Streptosporangium becharense: one gene and its partners. The protein of the gene in region 1 interacts with the protein of each later gene in a pairwise test. Links are inferred from orthologs where the notes say so. Each region holds a gene or a part of one and is shown on either strand. Other genes may lie near its edges. The genes, in order: dnaE, F4562_RS27495 and rplL.

Region 1 (6,065 bases):
CGAGTCCACCGCCGAGTCGATGGCCGAGGCTCTGGGCAGGGTCCGTGCCCGCTGGGCGGGGCCGGTCCTGGCCGAGCCCCGGTCGGCGGCCGATCTGCCGGCCGCGGCGGGTGCCGACGGCGTGGTGCTCGGCGCCGCTCAGATGCGGGACCCCGCGCTGGTGCGTGCCGCCGCGGGGCTCGGTCTGCCGGTGCTCCTGCGGCGTGCCCCGGCCGCGACGCTCCAGGAGTGGCTGGCGGTCGCCGACCGCTGCGCGGCCGGGTGCGGCGACCGGGTCATGTTGTGCGAGAGCGGCAGCCGCACCGAGCCGGGGGGCACGACCCTCGACCTGGCCCTGATGCGAGCCGCCCGCGAGCGGTCCGGCCGTCCCGTCCTGGCCGATCTCGGCGCCGATCCCGCCCTGGCCGCCGCCGCCGTCGCCGCGGGTGCCGACGGGCTGCTGCTGGCCCCGGACGCCGGTGCGGAGGAGACGCTCGCCGCCCGCGAGGCCGTCCGGATCGTGGGGGCCGTCACCCGCAGGGAGGTCCCCGAGTCCGTGGTGGCCGCCCGCGGCGCGATCGACCGGGTCGACGCCGCCCTCGCCGTCCTCCTGGAGCGCCGGGCCGAGCTGGCCGGCACCATCCAGCGGCTGAAGCCCGTCGGCGGCTTCGCCGGACGCGACATGGAGCGCGAGCGCCGCCTGGTCGCCGAGATGGCGCGCCGCGCTCCCACCCTGGGCGAGGCCCGCCTGGCCCCCATCATGAACGCCGTCATCGAGGCCGGTCTGCACCTCGCCGAGGAGCGGCGCGCCGCCGCCCGCGACTGAGAGCGTCTCCCCGGGCGGTTCCGCCGCCCCGGAGAGCGAAGAAATGTCCGATATATGGCTGTAAGCGTATTATCGAGCACGGGCGGGCCCCTCGACGCGAGGACGCCCGATACGCCGTTCCGGGTCCCGACGCGCCCCGGCCGACCCGAAGCGCATGAGTCACTTGGGCAACTCGGATTTAGGTACGCTTCCTTCGCCACGGCGCGACAAGGGGAGGGCGGGGCCGCATGTCAGACTCGTTTGTGCATCTGCATGTCCACACGGAGTACTCCATGCTCGACGGAGCCGCCCGTCTCAAGCAGATGTTCAAGCAGGTCGGCGACCTGGGCATGCCCGCCATCGCGATCACCGACCACGGCAACATGCACGGCGCCTACGACTTCTACCGGCAGGCCACCGGCGCGGGGATCAAGCCGATCATCGGCATCGAGGCGTACGTCGCCCCCGCCTCCCGCCACCAGAAGAAGCCGGTCCTGTGGGGCGAGCCCCACCAGAAGAAGGACGACGTCTCCGCGGGTGGCTACTACACCCACATGACCATCTGGGCCAGGAACGAACGCGGCCTGAAGAACCTGATGAAGCTCTCCTCGCGGGCCTACACCGAGGGCTTCGTCCGCAAGTGGGCCCGGATGGACGCCGACATCCTCGCCGAGCACGCCGAAGGGCTGATGGCCACCACCGGCTGCCCGTCCGGCGAGGTGCAGACCCGGCTGCGCCTGGGGCAGTACGACGAGGCGGTCGCCGCCGCGGCGAGGTACCAGGAGATCTTCGGCAAGGACGACTACTACCTGGAGATCATGGACCACGGGCTCGACATCGAGCGCCGGGTCCGCGACGGCCTGACCCGCATCTCCAAGGAGCTGGGCATCCCGCCGCTGGTCACCAACGACTCGCACTACACCTACGAGTCGGACGCCACCTCCCACGACGCGCTGCTGTGCATCCAGACCGGCAAGCAGCTGTCCGACCCCGACCGCTTCCGCTTCGACGGCAGCGGCTACTACATCAAGACCGCCGACGAGATGCGCGCCATCGACTCCTCCGACCTGTGGGCCGAGGGCTGCCGCAACACCCTGCTGGTCGCCGAGAAGGTCGACCCGGCCGGCATGTTCACCTTCAAGAACCTGATGCCGACCTACCCGGTGCCCGACGGCATGACCGAGGAGGAGTTCTTCCGCCGGCAGGTCTGGGAGGGCATGAGGCGCCGCTGGCCGGAGGGGTGCGACGAGGAGCACCGCAGGCAGGCGGAGTTCGAGCTGGACGTCATCCTCCAGATGGGCTTCCCGTCCTACTTCCTCGTGGTCGCCGACTTCATCATGTGGGCGAAGGAGAACGGCATCCGCGTCGGTCCCGGCCGTGGTTCGGCCGCCGGCTCGCTGGTGGCGTACGCCCTGGGCATCACCGACCTCGACCCGCTGCCGCACGGCCTGATCTTCGAGCGGTTCCTCAACCCCGACCGTGTCTCCATGCCCGACGTCGACATCGACTTCGACGAGCGCCGGCGCGGTGACGTGATCCGTTACGTCACGGAGAAGTGGGGTGCGGACAAGGTCGCCATGATCGCCACCTTCGGCACCATCAAGGCGAAGGCGGCCATCAAGGACGCGGCCCGCGTCCTGGGCTACCCGTACGCGCTGGGCGACAAGGTCTCCAAGGCGTTCCCGCCCGCGGTGATGGGCAAGGACATCCCGCTGTCGGGCATCTTCGACTCCGGCCACCCGCGCTACAACGAGGCCGGTGAGCTGCGCAAGCTCTATGAGGAAGACGTCGACGTCAAGGCGGCGATCGACCTCGGGAAGGGCCTGGAGGGCCTGATCCGGCAGACCGGCGTGCACGCCGCGGGCGTCATCATGTCGTCGGAGGTGCTGACCGACTACATCCCGATCATGCGCCGCGACTCCGACGGTGCGATCATCACGCAGTTCGACTACCCGACCTGCGAGACGCTCGGCCTGCTGAAGATGGACTTCCTGGGCCTGCGCAACCTGACGATCATCGACGACTGCCTGAAGATGATCGAGGCCAACACCGGCACCATGATCGACCTGCTCAAGCTGCCGCTGGACGACCGCAGGACCTACGAGCTGCTGGGGCGGGGCGACACCCTGGGGGTGTTCCAGCTGGACGGCGGCGGCATGCGCTCGCTGCTGCGGCTGATGAAGCCCGACAACTTCGAGGACATCTCCGCCGTCGGCGCCCTGTACCGGCCGGGTCCCATGGGTGCCAACTCGCACACCAACTACGCGCTGCGCAAGAACGGCCAGCAGGAGATCACCCCGATCCACCCCGAGTTCGAGGAGTCGCTGGCCGACATCCTCGGCACGACCTACGGCCTGATCGTCTATCAGGAGCAGGTCATGGCCATCGCGCAGAAGGTCGCGGGATTCTCGCTCGGCAAAGCGGACCTGCTCCGCCGCGCGATGGGCAAGAAGAAGAAGGCCGAGCTGGACAAGCAGTTCGAGTCCTTCGAGAAGGGCATGAAGGACAACGGCTACTCCGCTGCGGCGATCAAGACGCTCTGGGACATCCTGCTCCCCTTCTCCGACTACGCCTTCAACAAGGCGCACAGCGCCGCCTACGGCCTGGTCTCCTACTGGACGGCCTACCTCAAGGCCAACTACCCGGCCGAGTACATGGCCGCCTTGCTGACCTCGGTCAAGGACGACAAGGACAAGTCGGCGCTCTACCTGAACGAGTGCCGCCGCATGGGCATCAAGGTGCTCCCGCCGGACGTCAACGACTCCGACTTCGACTTCACCCCGCGCGGCACCGACATCCGCTTCGGCCTGTCGGCGATCCGCAACGTCGGCGGCAACGTCGTCGACGGGATCATCGCCGCCCGCAGGGAGAAGGGCCGTTTCGCCGACTTCAAGGACTTCCTGCGCAAGGTCCCGGCGATCGTCTGCAACAAGCGCGTCATCGAGTCGCTGATCAAGGCCGGCGCGTTCGACTCCTTCAGCCATGTCCGCAAGGGCCTGATGATGGTGCACGAGCAGGCCGTCGACGCGATCATCGACATCAAGAAGAACGAGGCGATCGGCCAGGACTCCCTGTTCGGCGCGGTCGAGGGCGCCGAGGACCAGACCTTCGACGTGCAGATCCCACCGGGGGAGTGGGACAAGACCACGCTGCTGGCCTTCGAGCGGGAGATGCTCGGCCTCTACGTCTCCGACCATCCGCTCTTCGGCGTGGAGCACATCCTCGCCTCCGGCGCCGACTGCTCGGTCGCCGCGCTCCAGGACGACAGCCGCCCCGACGGCCAGGTCATCACCGTCGGCGGCATCCTGAGCGGCCTGCAGCGCAAGGTCACCAAGAAGGGCGACACGTGGGTCCTCACCCAGCTGGAGGACCTGGAGGGTGCCATCGAGGTGATGATCTTCCCGTCGACGTACCAGCTCTGCGCGACCATCCTCGCCGAGGACGCCATCGTCTTCGTCAAGGGCCGCCTGGACAAGCGCGAGGACGTCGGCAAGATCATCGCGATGGAGGTCACCGCTCCCGACCTGACCCGCGAGGCCGGTGGGCCGCTCTCGGTCAGCCTCGCTCTGAACCGCTGCACGCCGCCGGTGGTCGGCCGGCTGAAGGAGGTGCTGACCGCCCACCCCGGCACCACCGAGGTGCACCTGCAGGTGCACAACGGCCCCAAGACCACCATCGTCCGCCTGGACGACCGGTTGCGCGTCTCCCCGTCGCCGGCGTTGATGGGCGACCTGAAGCAGCTGCTCGGCCCGGCGTGTCTGGGGGCTTGACGGGCCCTAACAGGTTAGGAAACTTTCCTAACTTCTATTGACGACGCGTCCGGCCGCTTGTCACCATGCCGATGAGCGGCTTGGCGCGGCGCCCCATGGGGCGTGACGCGCTCAGTGAGAGATGTGCTGTCCCGGCCGCACCGTCACACGGCGCCGGACGGCGCCGTGACCTTCGCCTCTCACCCCCAGGAGACAGTGCGTGCGTTCGACGATGCCTCAGTCACCTCCCCTACGCCTCCTCCCCGTCCTCGCCGTGGTCACCGTCCTCGTCGCCGGATTCCTCGTCGCGACCGGCCGCGCCGAGGCCGCCGAGACCCTGCTCTCCCAGGGCAGGCCCGCCGCCTCCTCCTCCAAGGAGGCCCAGTCATACAGCTCGGGCAAGGCGGTCGACGGTGACTTCACCACGACCCGCTGGGCCTCCCTGGAGGGCAGCGACCCGCAGTGGATCCGCGTCGACCTCGGCTCGGTCCAGCAGATCTCCCGCGTCAAACTGTTCTGGGAGGACGCCTACGGCAAGGCCTACCAGATCCAGGTCTCCGACGACGCGTCCACCTGGACGACCGTCTACTCCACCTCCGACGGCGACGGCGACGTGGACGACCTGAGCGGCCTGTCCGGGTCGGGACGCTACGTGCGCATGTACGGCACCGCCCGCGGCACCTCCTACGGCTACTCCCTGTGGGAGTTCCAGGTCTACGGAGGCCAGGGCGGCGGCCCCAGCCCGACCCCCACCGTCACCCCCACCGTGCCCCCGGGCGACCGCTTCACGGTGGTGGCGGCCGGCGACATCGCCGACCAGTGCACCGCGAGCTCCAGCTCCTGCGCTCACCCCAAGACCGCCGCGCGGGTCGAGGCCATCAACCCCGAGTTCGTCATCACCATGGGTGACAACCAGTACGACGACGCCCGGCTGTCGGACTACAAGAACTACTACGACAAGACGTGGGGCAGGTTCAAGAACAAGACCCGTCCCATCCCCGGCAACCACGAGACCTACGACCCGGCCGGCACCTACGCCGGTTACAAGGGCTACTTCGGCTCCATCGCCACCCCGCAGGGCAAGACCTACTACAGCTACGACCGCGGCAACTGGCACTTCATCGCGCTCGACTCCAACTACTTCGACGACTCGGCCCAGATCAACTGGCTCAAGGCCGACCTGGCCGCGAACACCAAGGGCTGCATCGCCGCCTACTTCCACCACCCGCTGTACAGCTCCGGCGGGCACGGCAACGACCCGGTGAGCAAGCCCGTCTGGAAGATCCTCCGCGCCGCCGGGACCGACCTGGTGCTCAACGGCCACGACCACCACTACGAGCGGTTCGCGCCGCAGAACGCCGAAGGGCAGGCCGACCCCGGCGGCATCGTGGAGGTCATCGGCGGCATGGGCGGCATGACCCCCTACGACATCGAGAACGTCCAGCCCAACAGCCAGAAGCGGATCAGCGGCATCTTCGGCGTGCTCAAACTGGACTTCGCACCCACCTCCTACTCCTGGCAGCTGATCGGGA
Region 2 (4,854 bases), 4.7 Mb from region 1 along the record:
GCCCGGGGGCGGTCTCGCCCGCCCAGACGAGCGGCGCGGGCAGGTAGAGGCTCGGATCCTCCGATGACTGGACGGCGAACTCCACCCGCCAGCGGGGATCGTCGTCCCGCGGCGGCGCCGGGGGCCCGCCGTACTCCGCGACGAGGTCGGCGGCCGGTGCGGCGCCGGGATCGTCGGCGGGGTCGTCGGCGGGCTCGGTCAGCCGGAAACAGACCCTGACCGGCCCGTCGAGCCGGTGCGCCGACCTGAACCACTCCTGCAGCGGCCCGGTCAGTTCGTCGGCCGCCGTCCGGGTCAGCCCGGGAAGGGCCGCGTTCTCCCCGGTGAGGGCGACCGTCCAGCGGTCGGCGAGGGGGCTGCGCGTCCCCGGCCGGTGCCCGCCGAGCAGGCGTTCGGGGAGCGCACGCCGCACCGCCGCGTCGGACAGGCAGGCCAGGGCCTCGATCAGCACGTGGGCCGAGGGCCGCTCCTCGGCGACGGCCCGGCAGACCGGGGGCATCGCGGCGGCGAGCTCGCGGAAGCGGGCGGCGTAGGGGCCGGTCAGCACCGGACGCCACCGCGCCGCGTACCCGCCGTTCTCGGCGACGAGCTGGGGCAGCACCCGGCCCCGGCGGACCAGGTCACGGGCGTACCCGGCGACGACGGCGAGATACCGCAGGGACTCCCCCGGGGTCGGCGTGCGCGGATCTCCTTGCTGGGACTCACCGGGTTCGTACGCCTCCGGGAAGACCTCATCTGGTTCGTACGCCTCCGGGGGAGGGGCACCGGAGCCGGCGGGAGACCCGGGAGCCTCGTACGTCCGCGCGGGGAGGCGGTCCGGAGCGCCGACGTGGCCGAGCAGGCCCAGCGCCGCACCCGGCTCGACCAGCAGGGCGGGCACCCGCCAGGAACCGATCCTCGGCTGCCGCGCGGTGACGTCCAGACCGGACTCGGGGGAGGGCAGCGGGCCCCGGGCCGAGCCGGGCAGGAGCAGGGTGATCTCCTCGGTGACGGCCTTGCCCGCGGCCGCGGCGGCGGCGTCCCCCCACAGCGCGAGAGCGTCGAGGACGGCCGGGGCCGGAGCCGCGAACGGGTGCGGGCGGACCTTCGCCCGGGAGGTGCTCGCGGTCGGACCGGCCGGATCCTCCGCCCAGACCGCCAGCCCGTCACCCGCCCAGGCCCCGTGGACCACCAGCACCGTCACGCCTCCTCGCCACGCCCCTGGTCACGCCTCCGAAAACCGTAACAGCCGCCGGACACGGAGCGGACCGGGGCGGCGACGCTCTCACCCGGCGCCACCCGGGCCGGGACGGGGTGTCCGCGATCGGCGCGTGGCCGCCGGCGGCGCGCCGACTACGCTGGAGCGCGTGAGCGATCCTCTGGTGGCGCGGATGCGCGGGTTCGGAACGACGATCTTCGCCGAGATGTCGGCGCTGGCGGTGCGGACGGGCTCCATCAACCTGGGGCAGGGATTCCCCGACACCGACGGGCCCGCCGCGATGCTGGAACGCGCGGTGTCGGCGATCCGCGACGGCCGCAACCAGTACCCGCCCGGCCCCGGCGTCCCCGAGCTGCGCCAGGCGGTCGCCGAGCACCGCAAGGCCCACTACGGCCTCGACTACGACCCCGACGGCGAGGTGCTCGTCACCGTCGGCGCCACCGAGGCCATCGCGGCGACGATCCTCGCGTTGTGCGAGCCCGGCGACGAGGTGATCGCCTTCGAGCCGTACTACGACTCCTACGCCGCCTCCGTCGCCCTCTCCGGGGCGGTGCTCCGCCCGGTCACCCTGCGTCCGGTGGGGGGCCGCTTCACCTTCGACCCGGCCGAGCTGCGCGCCGCCGCCGGGCCGCGCACCCGGGCGATCCTGGTGAACTCCCCGCACAACCCCACCGGCACGGTCTTCACCCGCACCGAGCTGGAGGAGATCGCCACGCTGTGCCGGGAGCGCGACCTGGTCGCGGTGACCGACGAGGTCTACGAGCACCTCACCTTCGACGGCGTCGAGCACGTCCCACTGGCCACGCTGCCCGGCATGCGCGAGCGCACCGTGATGATCTCCTCGGCGGGCAAGACCTTCTCGGTCACCGGCTGGAAGACCGGCTGGGTCTGCGGCCCGCCCGGGTTCGTCCGCGCAGTCCAGACCGTCAAGCAGTTCCTCACCTTCACCGCCGCCGCCCCCTGGCAGCTCGCCGCCGCGCACGGCCTGCGCCACGAGCTCGACTGGGTCTCCGCCCTCCGCGCGGACCTGGAGGCCAAGCGCGACCGGTTGACGGCCGGGCTGGCCGCGGCGGGCTTCGAGGTCCACCGCCCCGAGGGCACGTACTTCGTGCAGACCGACATCCGGCCGCTCGGCTTCGCCGACGGCCTCGCCCTGACCCGTGAGCTGCCGTCCCTGGCGGGCGTGGTCGCCATCCCCACCCAGGTCTTCTACGCCCGCCCCGAACGCGGGAGCCACTTCGTCCGGTTCGCCTTCTGCAAGAAGGACGAGGTCATCGATGAGGCGGTGCGGCGCCTGACCCGCCTCGGCGGCGCCGGCTCCTGACCCGTTCCGGTCCTGCCGGGGCGGGGTGAGCCCGCAGGCCGGGCGTACGCGCCGCCCGGCCACGCGAAGGCACCCTGGCGTCTCCCGCGAGGCGCCGGCGGGGACATCGGCGGGGGCGTCGGCGGCCGGTCGGCCCTGCGGCGGTCACTTCCCCAGGCCCTGGAACCTGTTCTCGATGAAGTCGCCCCACGTCTCGTTGATCATCGTCAGCTCGCCGTCCACCATCTTCCACTGCTGGGCCTTGTGCGGCGGATAGGCGAACAGCACCGACGACAGGCGCTTGTAGCCGGCAGGCATGGGCTTGGTGTGCACGCGGTGCGTCGACGGCCGGAATCGCCCGTCGGAGGCGCTCGACAGCATCCGTCCTATGTTGCACAGGACCACGTCGGTCTTGGCGATCACCGGCTCGACCCAGGTGCCGTCATGCAGGATGTACTGCAGGCCCTGGTCGGAGGGGGGAAGCTGGAGACCGAGCATCTGGATCCCCGAGTGCTCGTGCGCCAGCACCTGGCGGTCGCCCACGTCCCTGTAGTGGATCACCCGCAGGTTGGTGGCGTCGCGGGAGAGATCCAGCGCCGGCGTACCGTCCGGCATCATGCCGCGGACGACCTCGCCGAAGAGTGAGATGAGCGTGAAGGCGATGTCGAACACCTCGGTGGCGGAGGCCCCGAACTCCGGGAAGGCACGCAGGACGTCCCCCGCGCCGGGCGGTTGATCGGCGATCATCGCCCCGCTCACGTGAATGAACTCCTTGGGGTCGGGCACGCCCTTGGCCAGGCGGGGAACCTCCGAGTTGTACGGGAAGAACCCGTGCGTGCCGCCGACGGACAGCTGCGGCACGGACGAGTGCTTGTAATCGGCCAGGCTCGGCTCGGTCGACGCGCAGGCCGACGCGAATTCGTTCATCATGTTCTCGACGCGTCGGCCGATGCCGGGGACCTCCGCGGCCATGAAACCCCATCCGGTCAGCTGGGACCTGATGGCCTCGGTGGCGGATTGCATGTCCGCCTCGAGTTCCTGGATTCTTATGATGGGAACGCGACCGCTCAGTTCCATCGGGGGGACTTCCAATGTAACTCCATTTTTTCGTCGGCGATCCTTGTCCGCAGGCTATCTCTTCCGTTGATGCAGTCAAGGAGTCACGACATGATTTCGGAGGAATCATTCCCGGTGCGCGGCGGCGTTTATTACGGGTTCTTACGTCACCCGCCGTACGGCACGCCGACTCCGGGAGGGGGAGTCCATTCCCAGCCGCTCCGCGACCAGGGCCACCTCCGTCCGGTTGGAGCAGTCGAACTTCACCAGCAGGTTCGAGACGTGACGTTTGACGCCGTGGATGGTTATCCCCATGGCCCGGGCGATCTGGTGGTTGCTCATCCCGCGCCGCAGCAGGGCCAGCACGGTGCGCTCGCGCTCGGTCAGCCTTCTGATCGGGTGCGCGGCGGGGCCGGACGCGTCTCCCGCGCCGGTCACCGGCCCGCGCGCCACACCGGACGGGGCGGGCACGTCGCCGCGGAACACCTGCTCGAAGGCGTCGGACAGCCCCACGACGTTGATCTCGTCCCGCAGGAGATATCCGTCCACGCCGTATCTCCGGCCCAGGGACGAGACGACCTCCACGTCCTGTTCCCTTATCGTGGCCAATGTCTTCGGGAAAGCCCGCAGGGGGCCGCCGCCCATAATCTCCGGTAACGCGGTGAGCGGTATCACCGCCAGGTCGAAATCCTCTTCCTCCAGCAGGGCCCTGGCCTCCGCCGCGTTCTGCCCGACCGCGGCCCTGCCCACATTCGGCACTTTCATGAGAAGCGGGGGGAGCCCGTGATAGGAGATGTCGTCCTCGGCGAGCCAGAAGACGGACAGCTCCGAGCGCTGCGAGCCGTTGTCTCCGGGCCGCCGGCTGGAAGGAGGGGCCGGAAACGGATTTCTGGCCTTCGTCACGCTGATATCCATCACATGACCCTCTCTACTGGACCCTCGAACAACGCATTCCGCGGCCGGGCAGGGAGAAGTGGTGCGGGCGTCGTCGAGGGAATGCGACATGCGCTGATCCGTGCGACGGCGCTTCGCGCATCGATCCCGGGCGGCGGTCGCCTGACGTCTGTGCCCCCACCATCCGCCGATTCCCCGTCGGCGGGCGGTGCACAATTCCAGTTTTGGTCCGCCATAAACATGCGGGTCGATGCAATATACGTATATCAAGTATGCCCGGTCAAGCTATCCAACCGCGGGTGCCCCGTCAACCCGCCGATTCAATGTGTGAGAACGGTTCCGATTCCGCGGGGCCTGTCGATTGATCACCCTTTTTCGGCGGGCACCCGCGGCCGCGGATCAG
Region 3 (4,975 bases), 1.6 Mb from region 1 along the record:
AAGGCGTCCAGGCCGACGGCCACCGAACGTAGAAGTGGGAGGGCCCGCGCAGGCCCGCACCACGGACACTCGAATCCAGGAGTGAGCAAGTGAAGCGCAGCAAGGCATTCCGCGCCGCCTCGGCGCAGGTCGACCGTGAGACGGTCTACACCCCGGCTCAGGCGGCCAAACTGGCCAAGGACACCAACGTCGCGAAGTTCGACGCCACCGTCGAGGTCGCCCTGCGGCTGGGCGTCGACCCCCGCAAGGCGGACCAGATGGTCCGCGGCACCGTCAACCTCCCGCACGGCACCGGTAAGACCGCCCGGGTCCTGGTCTTCGCGACCGGTGACCGTGCCGAGGAGGCCCGCGCCGCGGGTGCCGACATCGTCGGTGCCGACGAGCTGATCGACGAGGTCGCCAAGGGCCGCCTCGACTTCGACGCCGTCGTCGCCACGCCGGACCTCATGGGCAAGGTCGGCCGTCTGGGCCGCGTGCTCGGCCCCCGTGGCCTGATGCCGAACCCCAAGACCGGCACCGTGACCCCCGCCGTGGGCAAGGCCGTCACCGACATCAAGGGCGGCAAGATCGAGTTCCGCGTCGACCGGCACGCGAACCTGCACTTCATCATCGGCAAGGTCTCCTTCAGCGAGCGCCAGCTCATCGAGAACTACGCCGCCGCCGTCGACGAGGTGCTCCGTCTCAAGCCGTCCGCGGCCAAGGGACGCTACCTCAAGAAGGTCGTCTTCTCCACGTCCATGGGCCCCGGCATCCAGGTCGACCCCAACGTGACGCGGGCGATGACCGCCGAGCTCGACGCCTGACAGCAGACGTCTTCACGGAAGACCTCAACCGAATGGCCATTCGGTTGAGGTCTTCTTCGTTCTCCGGGAGGACGCGCCGGATCTTGACGGCGCATAGGGTCGTAGACAGGTCCGGAGGGAAACGAAAGGGTGAAGACGAATGCGTCGATTGGCTCCCGCACTCGCCGTGGGGGCGGCCGCGCTGGTCGCGGTCGCGGGGTGCGGTGCACAGGGCACTGCCTCCCTCGGAAACATCAAGCTGGCCGCCGCGGACGCGGTGCAGCAGAGCGCGCAGAAGGCCGAAACGGTCACGTCCTACTCGGCGGACCTCGTCCTCGACGCCACGGGTGGCGGCAAGGGCGAGAACCGGGTCCGGGGCAGCGTGCTCTACCGGAGCCAGCCCCAGCTGGCGACCGACATCAATCTCGACACGATCACCTTCGACGGCCGGGACGTCCCGGGCGGCGCGCGGGCCATCCTGTCGGACGACACGGTCTACGTGAAGTCGGACCTCCTCAACCGGTTCGTGAGCACGGACAAGCCGTGGGTCAAGGTGCCGCTCAGTGAGCTGGACGCCGGCGGGCAGGCCGAGATCCGCAAGTTCATGGACCAGGCCCGGCAGTTCGACCTGGCCGGCACCGTCAAGCTGCTGACCGCGTCGAAGGACGTCAAGGCCGTCGGCACCGAGACGGTCGGCGGGGTCGAGACCACCCACTACAGCGGCACGTTCCCGGTCGCCGAGGCCGCGCAGCTCGCCGACCCGGCGGAGCGGGAGAAGCTCCAGGAGCACTTCGCGGACGCCAAGAACGTGAAGTTCGACCTGTGGGCCGACGGGCAGAGCCTGCCCCGCAAGGTGACGCTCAGCGGCGCCGAGCAGGGGACGGCGTTCAACCTGACGGCGAACTTCAAGGGCTTCAACGAGCCCGTGGAGATCACCGCCCCGCCCGCGGAGCAGGTGAGCGAGCTTCCCGAGCAGCCCCGGGGGAACCACGGCGGGAACTGACGCCCGATCGCCGCGGAGACGACCGGCGGGCCGGCCGTCTCCGCGGCGGGTGTTCTCCCCGCTGTTCTTCCGGGCGTCCCCTTGCGGTGTTCCGCTGAGTGTTCTCCCGGGGCGTCCTCCGGGCGGGCGTGTCGGGGAGGGTGATCGCCCGGACGCCGCCCGCAGGGCGTGCCCCTCGGACGGGTGCGCCTTCCGGAGGGCGGCCGCGGCTTTCCCGGTTCGATTTGGTCTACGCCCGGGCAGGGCGTAAGCTGGCAACGCCAAAGACCGCCGGTCGTTGGCATGCCTCAAGGCATGTCAACCCAAGGATCCACGTCAGTGGGCGGCCCGCGTAGGTGTGATGTGAGTTTTCATCTGGACTAACCTCCTCATGTGAGCCCCGTGCGCCTGCGCTCGGGGCTTGTTCGTTTTCACGGGCCTTTACGCCGGCGGCACATCTGGAAGGAGGCCCATGGCGAAGGCAGAAAAGGCGACGGCTGTAGCCGAGCTCAAGAGCAGCTTCGAAGGCTCGAGCGCTGCCGTTCTGACCGAGTACCGCGGTCTCACCGTCGCCCAGCTCAAGCAGCTGCGCGTTTCCCTCGGTGAGAATGCGAAGTTCGCCGTGGTGAAGAACACGCTGACCAAGATCGCGGCCTCCGAGGCCGGGTTCAGCCAGCTCAACGACCTGCTCGCGGGTCCGTCTGCGATCGCGTTCGTCGACGGCGACGTGGTCGAGGCTGCCAAGAGTCTGCGTGACTTCGCCAAGGCCAATCCCCTCCTGGTCATCAAGGGCGGCGTCGTCGACGGCAAGTCGATGACCCCGGACGAGATCACCAAGCTTGCCGACCTCGAGTCCCGCGAGGTCCTCCTCGCGAAGCTGGCCGGCGCTCTGAAGGCGAAGCAGGGCCACGCGGCCGCCGTCTTCAACGCGCTGCCCACCAACATGGCTCAGCTGGCCGAGGCCCTGCGCGCCAAGCGCGAGGGCGGCGAGTAGGTCCGCGCAGGCGGTCCCAGGGGATTAACGCAAACCGCGGTCCCATTTCGTAGTAGTTGCAGTTAAACGGAGGAACCATCATGGCGAAGCTCAGCACCGACGAGCTGCTCGACGCTTTCAAGGAGATGACTCTCCTTGAGCTCTCCGAGTTCGTGAAGCTCTTCGAGGAGACCTTCGACGTCAAGGCCGCCGCCCCGGTCGCCGTGGCCGCCGCCCCCGCCGCCGGTGGCGGTGCCGCCGCCGAGGAGGTCGAGGAGCAGGACGAGTTCGACGTCATCCTCGAGGCCGCCGGTGACAAGAAGATCCAGGTCATCAAGGAGATCCGCGCTCTGACGAGCCTGGGCCTCAAGGAGGCCAAGGACCTGGTCGACGGCGCTCCGAAGCCGGTCTTCGACGGCAAGGTCAACAAGGAGCAGGCGGAGAAGGCCAAGGCCGCCCTTGAGGGTGCCGGCGCGACGGTCACCGTCAAGTAGTTCGTCTCACGAGAAGAGCGGGTCCACCCGGTGCCGGGGGCCCGCTCTTTTCGTTTGCCCGCTGCCGGTCACCCGCCGCCGGACGCGTCCGCGCTGACCCCGGCGCGGCGGTCGCCGGAAGGCCCCCGAACCCTCATCCGGCCCGGACGTCCCCGGCCACGGTGCCCCGCCCGCGGACGGGGCCGCGCTGAACGCGGCTGAGCCCCGCCCGGCAGGGCCGCCGCGGGGGCCGCGGTGGCCGAGCCCCGGCCGAGCTCCGCAGAGCCGTTTCCGGCGTCCTGGAAGGCGCGTGGGCGAAGCCTCCCTCCCCGGCCGTGCGGCGGGTTATGATCCGGCGATCGGGAGCCTTCCGGCCGTACGGTCCGGGCGGCCCGCTCACCGGCCCGCGTTACGGAGATCGTGCGATGGGAGGGAAGGCATGGCACTGCACGCCGCTCGGCCCCGTCCCCCGCTGAAGACCATCGCGGCGGCGCTGATCGTGCTGATCGTGGCGCTGGGCGGCACCGCCCTCTGGGCCGGTTCCCTGCTGCGCGAGGCCCGGGCCGAGGCGGACGACCGGCAGGCGGCGATGCGGGCGGCCGGGACACACGCGGTACGCCTGCTCTCGGTCAGCCACAGGAGCGTCGACACCGACCTCGAGCGCATCCTCGACTCCTCCACCGGAGCCGCCAGGGCGGAGTACACCAGGACGGCCGCGGACCTCAGGAAGAGCACGCTGGAGGACAAGGTCGTCCAGATGGGCGCCCTGCGCGCCTGCGGGCTGGTGTCGATGAAGGACGGCATGGCCCGGGTGATGGTGGTGGCCGACGCGGTCGTGCGGTGGGAAGGCGCGAAGGGGGCCGGCAAAGCCCCCCAGGCGCTCTTCTACCGGTGGAACATGGAAGTGACCAAAGTCTCCAAGACCTGGCTGGTGTCGAAGGCTGAGTTGGTGCTGTGAGGCGGCTCTTGCAGGTGCTGGTCGGGATCCTGGCGATCGTGGCGCTCTCGCTCGCGGCCGTGGTCTGGGTCGTCGTCGCCGACCTGAGCCGGCTGCGCGCGGACGAGGAGGCGGGAAGGGAGGCGCTCGCCGCCGCCCGCGCGCTCGCCTCCGACATGCTGTCGTACGACCACCGTACGATCGAACAGGATTTCGCAAGGGCGGGCGGTTACACCGTGGGTGACCTCACCCGGCACTACCGCGAGCTCGCCGCCACCGTCATCCCGCAGGCCCGGCGGGACCAGACCGTCCAGCAGGCGACCGTGGCCGGCGCCGGGGTGGAGTCGGCCGCGTCGGGTGATCCCGGCCGGGTCGAGGTGCTGCTGTTCATGACCATGAGCACCGTGAAGGTTCCTCCGGGCGGCGGGGAGCCCCGGCGGCAGGTCAGCCACAACCGGGCCCGGTTCGTCATGGTCAAGAAAGACTCCCGCTGGCTGGTCGCCGAGCTGTCCACACTGCTCGGAAACCCCCCACCGGCGTAGCCGGCGTGGCGCTTCATTCAATTATCGGCAAAGTCTTGGTTTGAGATTGGTTTGGTCGTGGGTACATCGCTCACGGCAGTCTCGATCGTGAGTCGAACATCGGCTAGCGTTCGAACCGCCGTGTGACCGGGCATCGGCCACACCGCGCCGGGAGATCGGCGTCGGTCCGTGGGTGTGCGCAGGTCACTCGGTGGGAAGACTCCCAGCGTCTCAGCTGATTCCCGGCCGGGAAGTCGAGCTCCGGGCTTGACGTTTCGGCTCTGACGGGCGATGCTGCGACCAACGT

What was found.
Region 2: the proteins of dnaE (region 1) and F4562_RS27495 interact in binary tests that used the Escherichia coli proteins (3 or more experiments, as listed by UniProt). The link is inferred for Streptosporangium becharense from one-to-one orthologs.
Region 3: the proteins of dnaE (region 1) and rplL interact in binary tests that used the Escherichia coli proteins (3 or more experiments, as listed by UniProt). The link is inferred for Streptosporangium becharense from one-to-one orthologs.

What each region holds. Positions count from the first base shown.
Region 1 is NZ_JACHMP010000001.1:1,554,979-1,561,043, reverse strand. The notes cover bases 700-4,754. They hold dnaE (DNA polymerase III subunit alpha), read left to right. Parts: upstream 700-1,032; coding sequence 1,033-4,554; downstream 4,555-4,754. Other genes in these bases: F4562_RS06660 (discoidin domain-containing protein), read left to right, coding at 4,754-4,754; F4562_RS06670 (chorismate mutase), read left to right, coding at 700-805. Outside these bases: more of F4562_RS06670, read left to right, coding at 1-699; more of F4562_RS06660, read left to right, coding at 4,755-6,065. UniProt on the Escherichia coli protein: DNA polymerase III is a complex, multichain enzyme responsible for most of the replicative synthesis in bacteria. This DNA polymerase also exhibits 3' to 5' exonuclease activity. The alpha chain is the DNA polymerase catalytic subunit.
Region 2 is NZ_JACHMP010000001.1:6,286,553-6,291,406, forward strand. Bases 591-3,434 are described here. They hold F4562_RS27495 (pyridoxal phosphate-dependent aminotransferase), read left to right. Parts: upstream 591-1,346; coding sequence 1,347-2,522; downstream 2,523-3,434. Other genes in these bases: F4562_RS27490 (DEAD/DEAH box helicase), read right to left, coding at 591-1,177; F4562_RS27500 (isopenicillin N synthase family oxygenase), read right to left, coding at 2,667-3,434. In the rest of the region: more of F4562_RS27490, read right to left, coding at 1-590; more of F4562_RS27500, read right to left, coding at 3,435-3,524; F4562_RS36000 (response regulator transcription factor), read right to left, coding at 3,720-4,460; bifunctional 1-(5-phosphoribosyl)-5-((5-phosphoribosylamino)methylideneamino)imidazole-4-carboxamide isomerase/phosphoribosylanthranilate isomerase PriA, read right to left, coding at 4,817-4,854. UniProt on the Escherichia coli protein: Shows aminotransferase activity with methionine and histidine as substrates, and to a lesser extent also with phenylalanine.
Region 3 is NZ_JACHMP010000001.1:3,107,673-3,112,647, reverse strand. What follows is about bases 1,570-4,534. They hold rplL (50S ribosomal protein L7/L12), read left to right. Parts: upstream 1,570-2,838; coding sequence 2,839-3,231; downstream 3,232-4,534. Other genes in these bases: F4562_RS13280 (hypothetical protein), read left to right, coding at 4,165-4,534; F4562_RS13285 (Rv1363c family protein), read left to right, coding at 3,650-4,168; rplJ (50S ribosomal protein L10), read left to right, coding at 2,237-2,758; F4562_RS13300 (SCO4651 family lipoprotein), read left to right, coding at 1,570-1,785. Also shown: rplA (50S ribosomal protein L1), read left to right, coding at 90-803; more of F4562_RS13300, read left to right, coding at 943-1,569; more of F4562_RS13280, read left to right, coding at 4,535-4,689. UniProt on the Escherichia coli protein: The binding site for several of the GTPase factors involved in protein synthesis (IF-2, EF-Tu, EF-G and RF3). Is thus essential for accurate translation.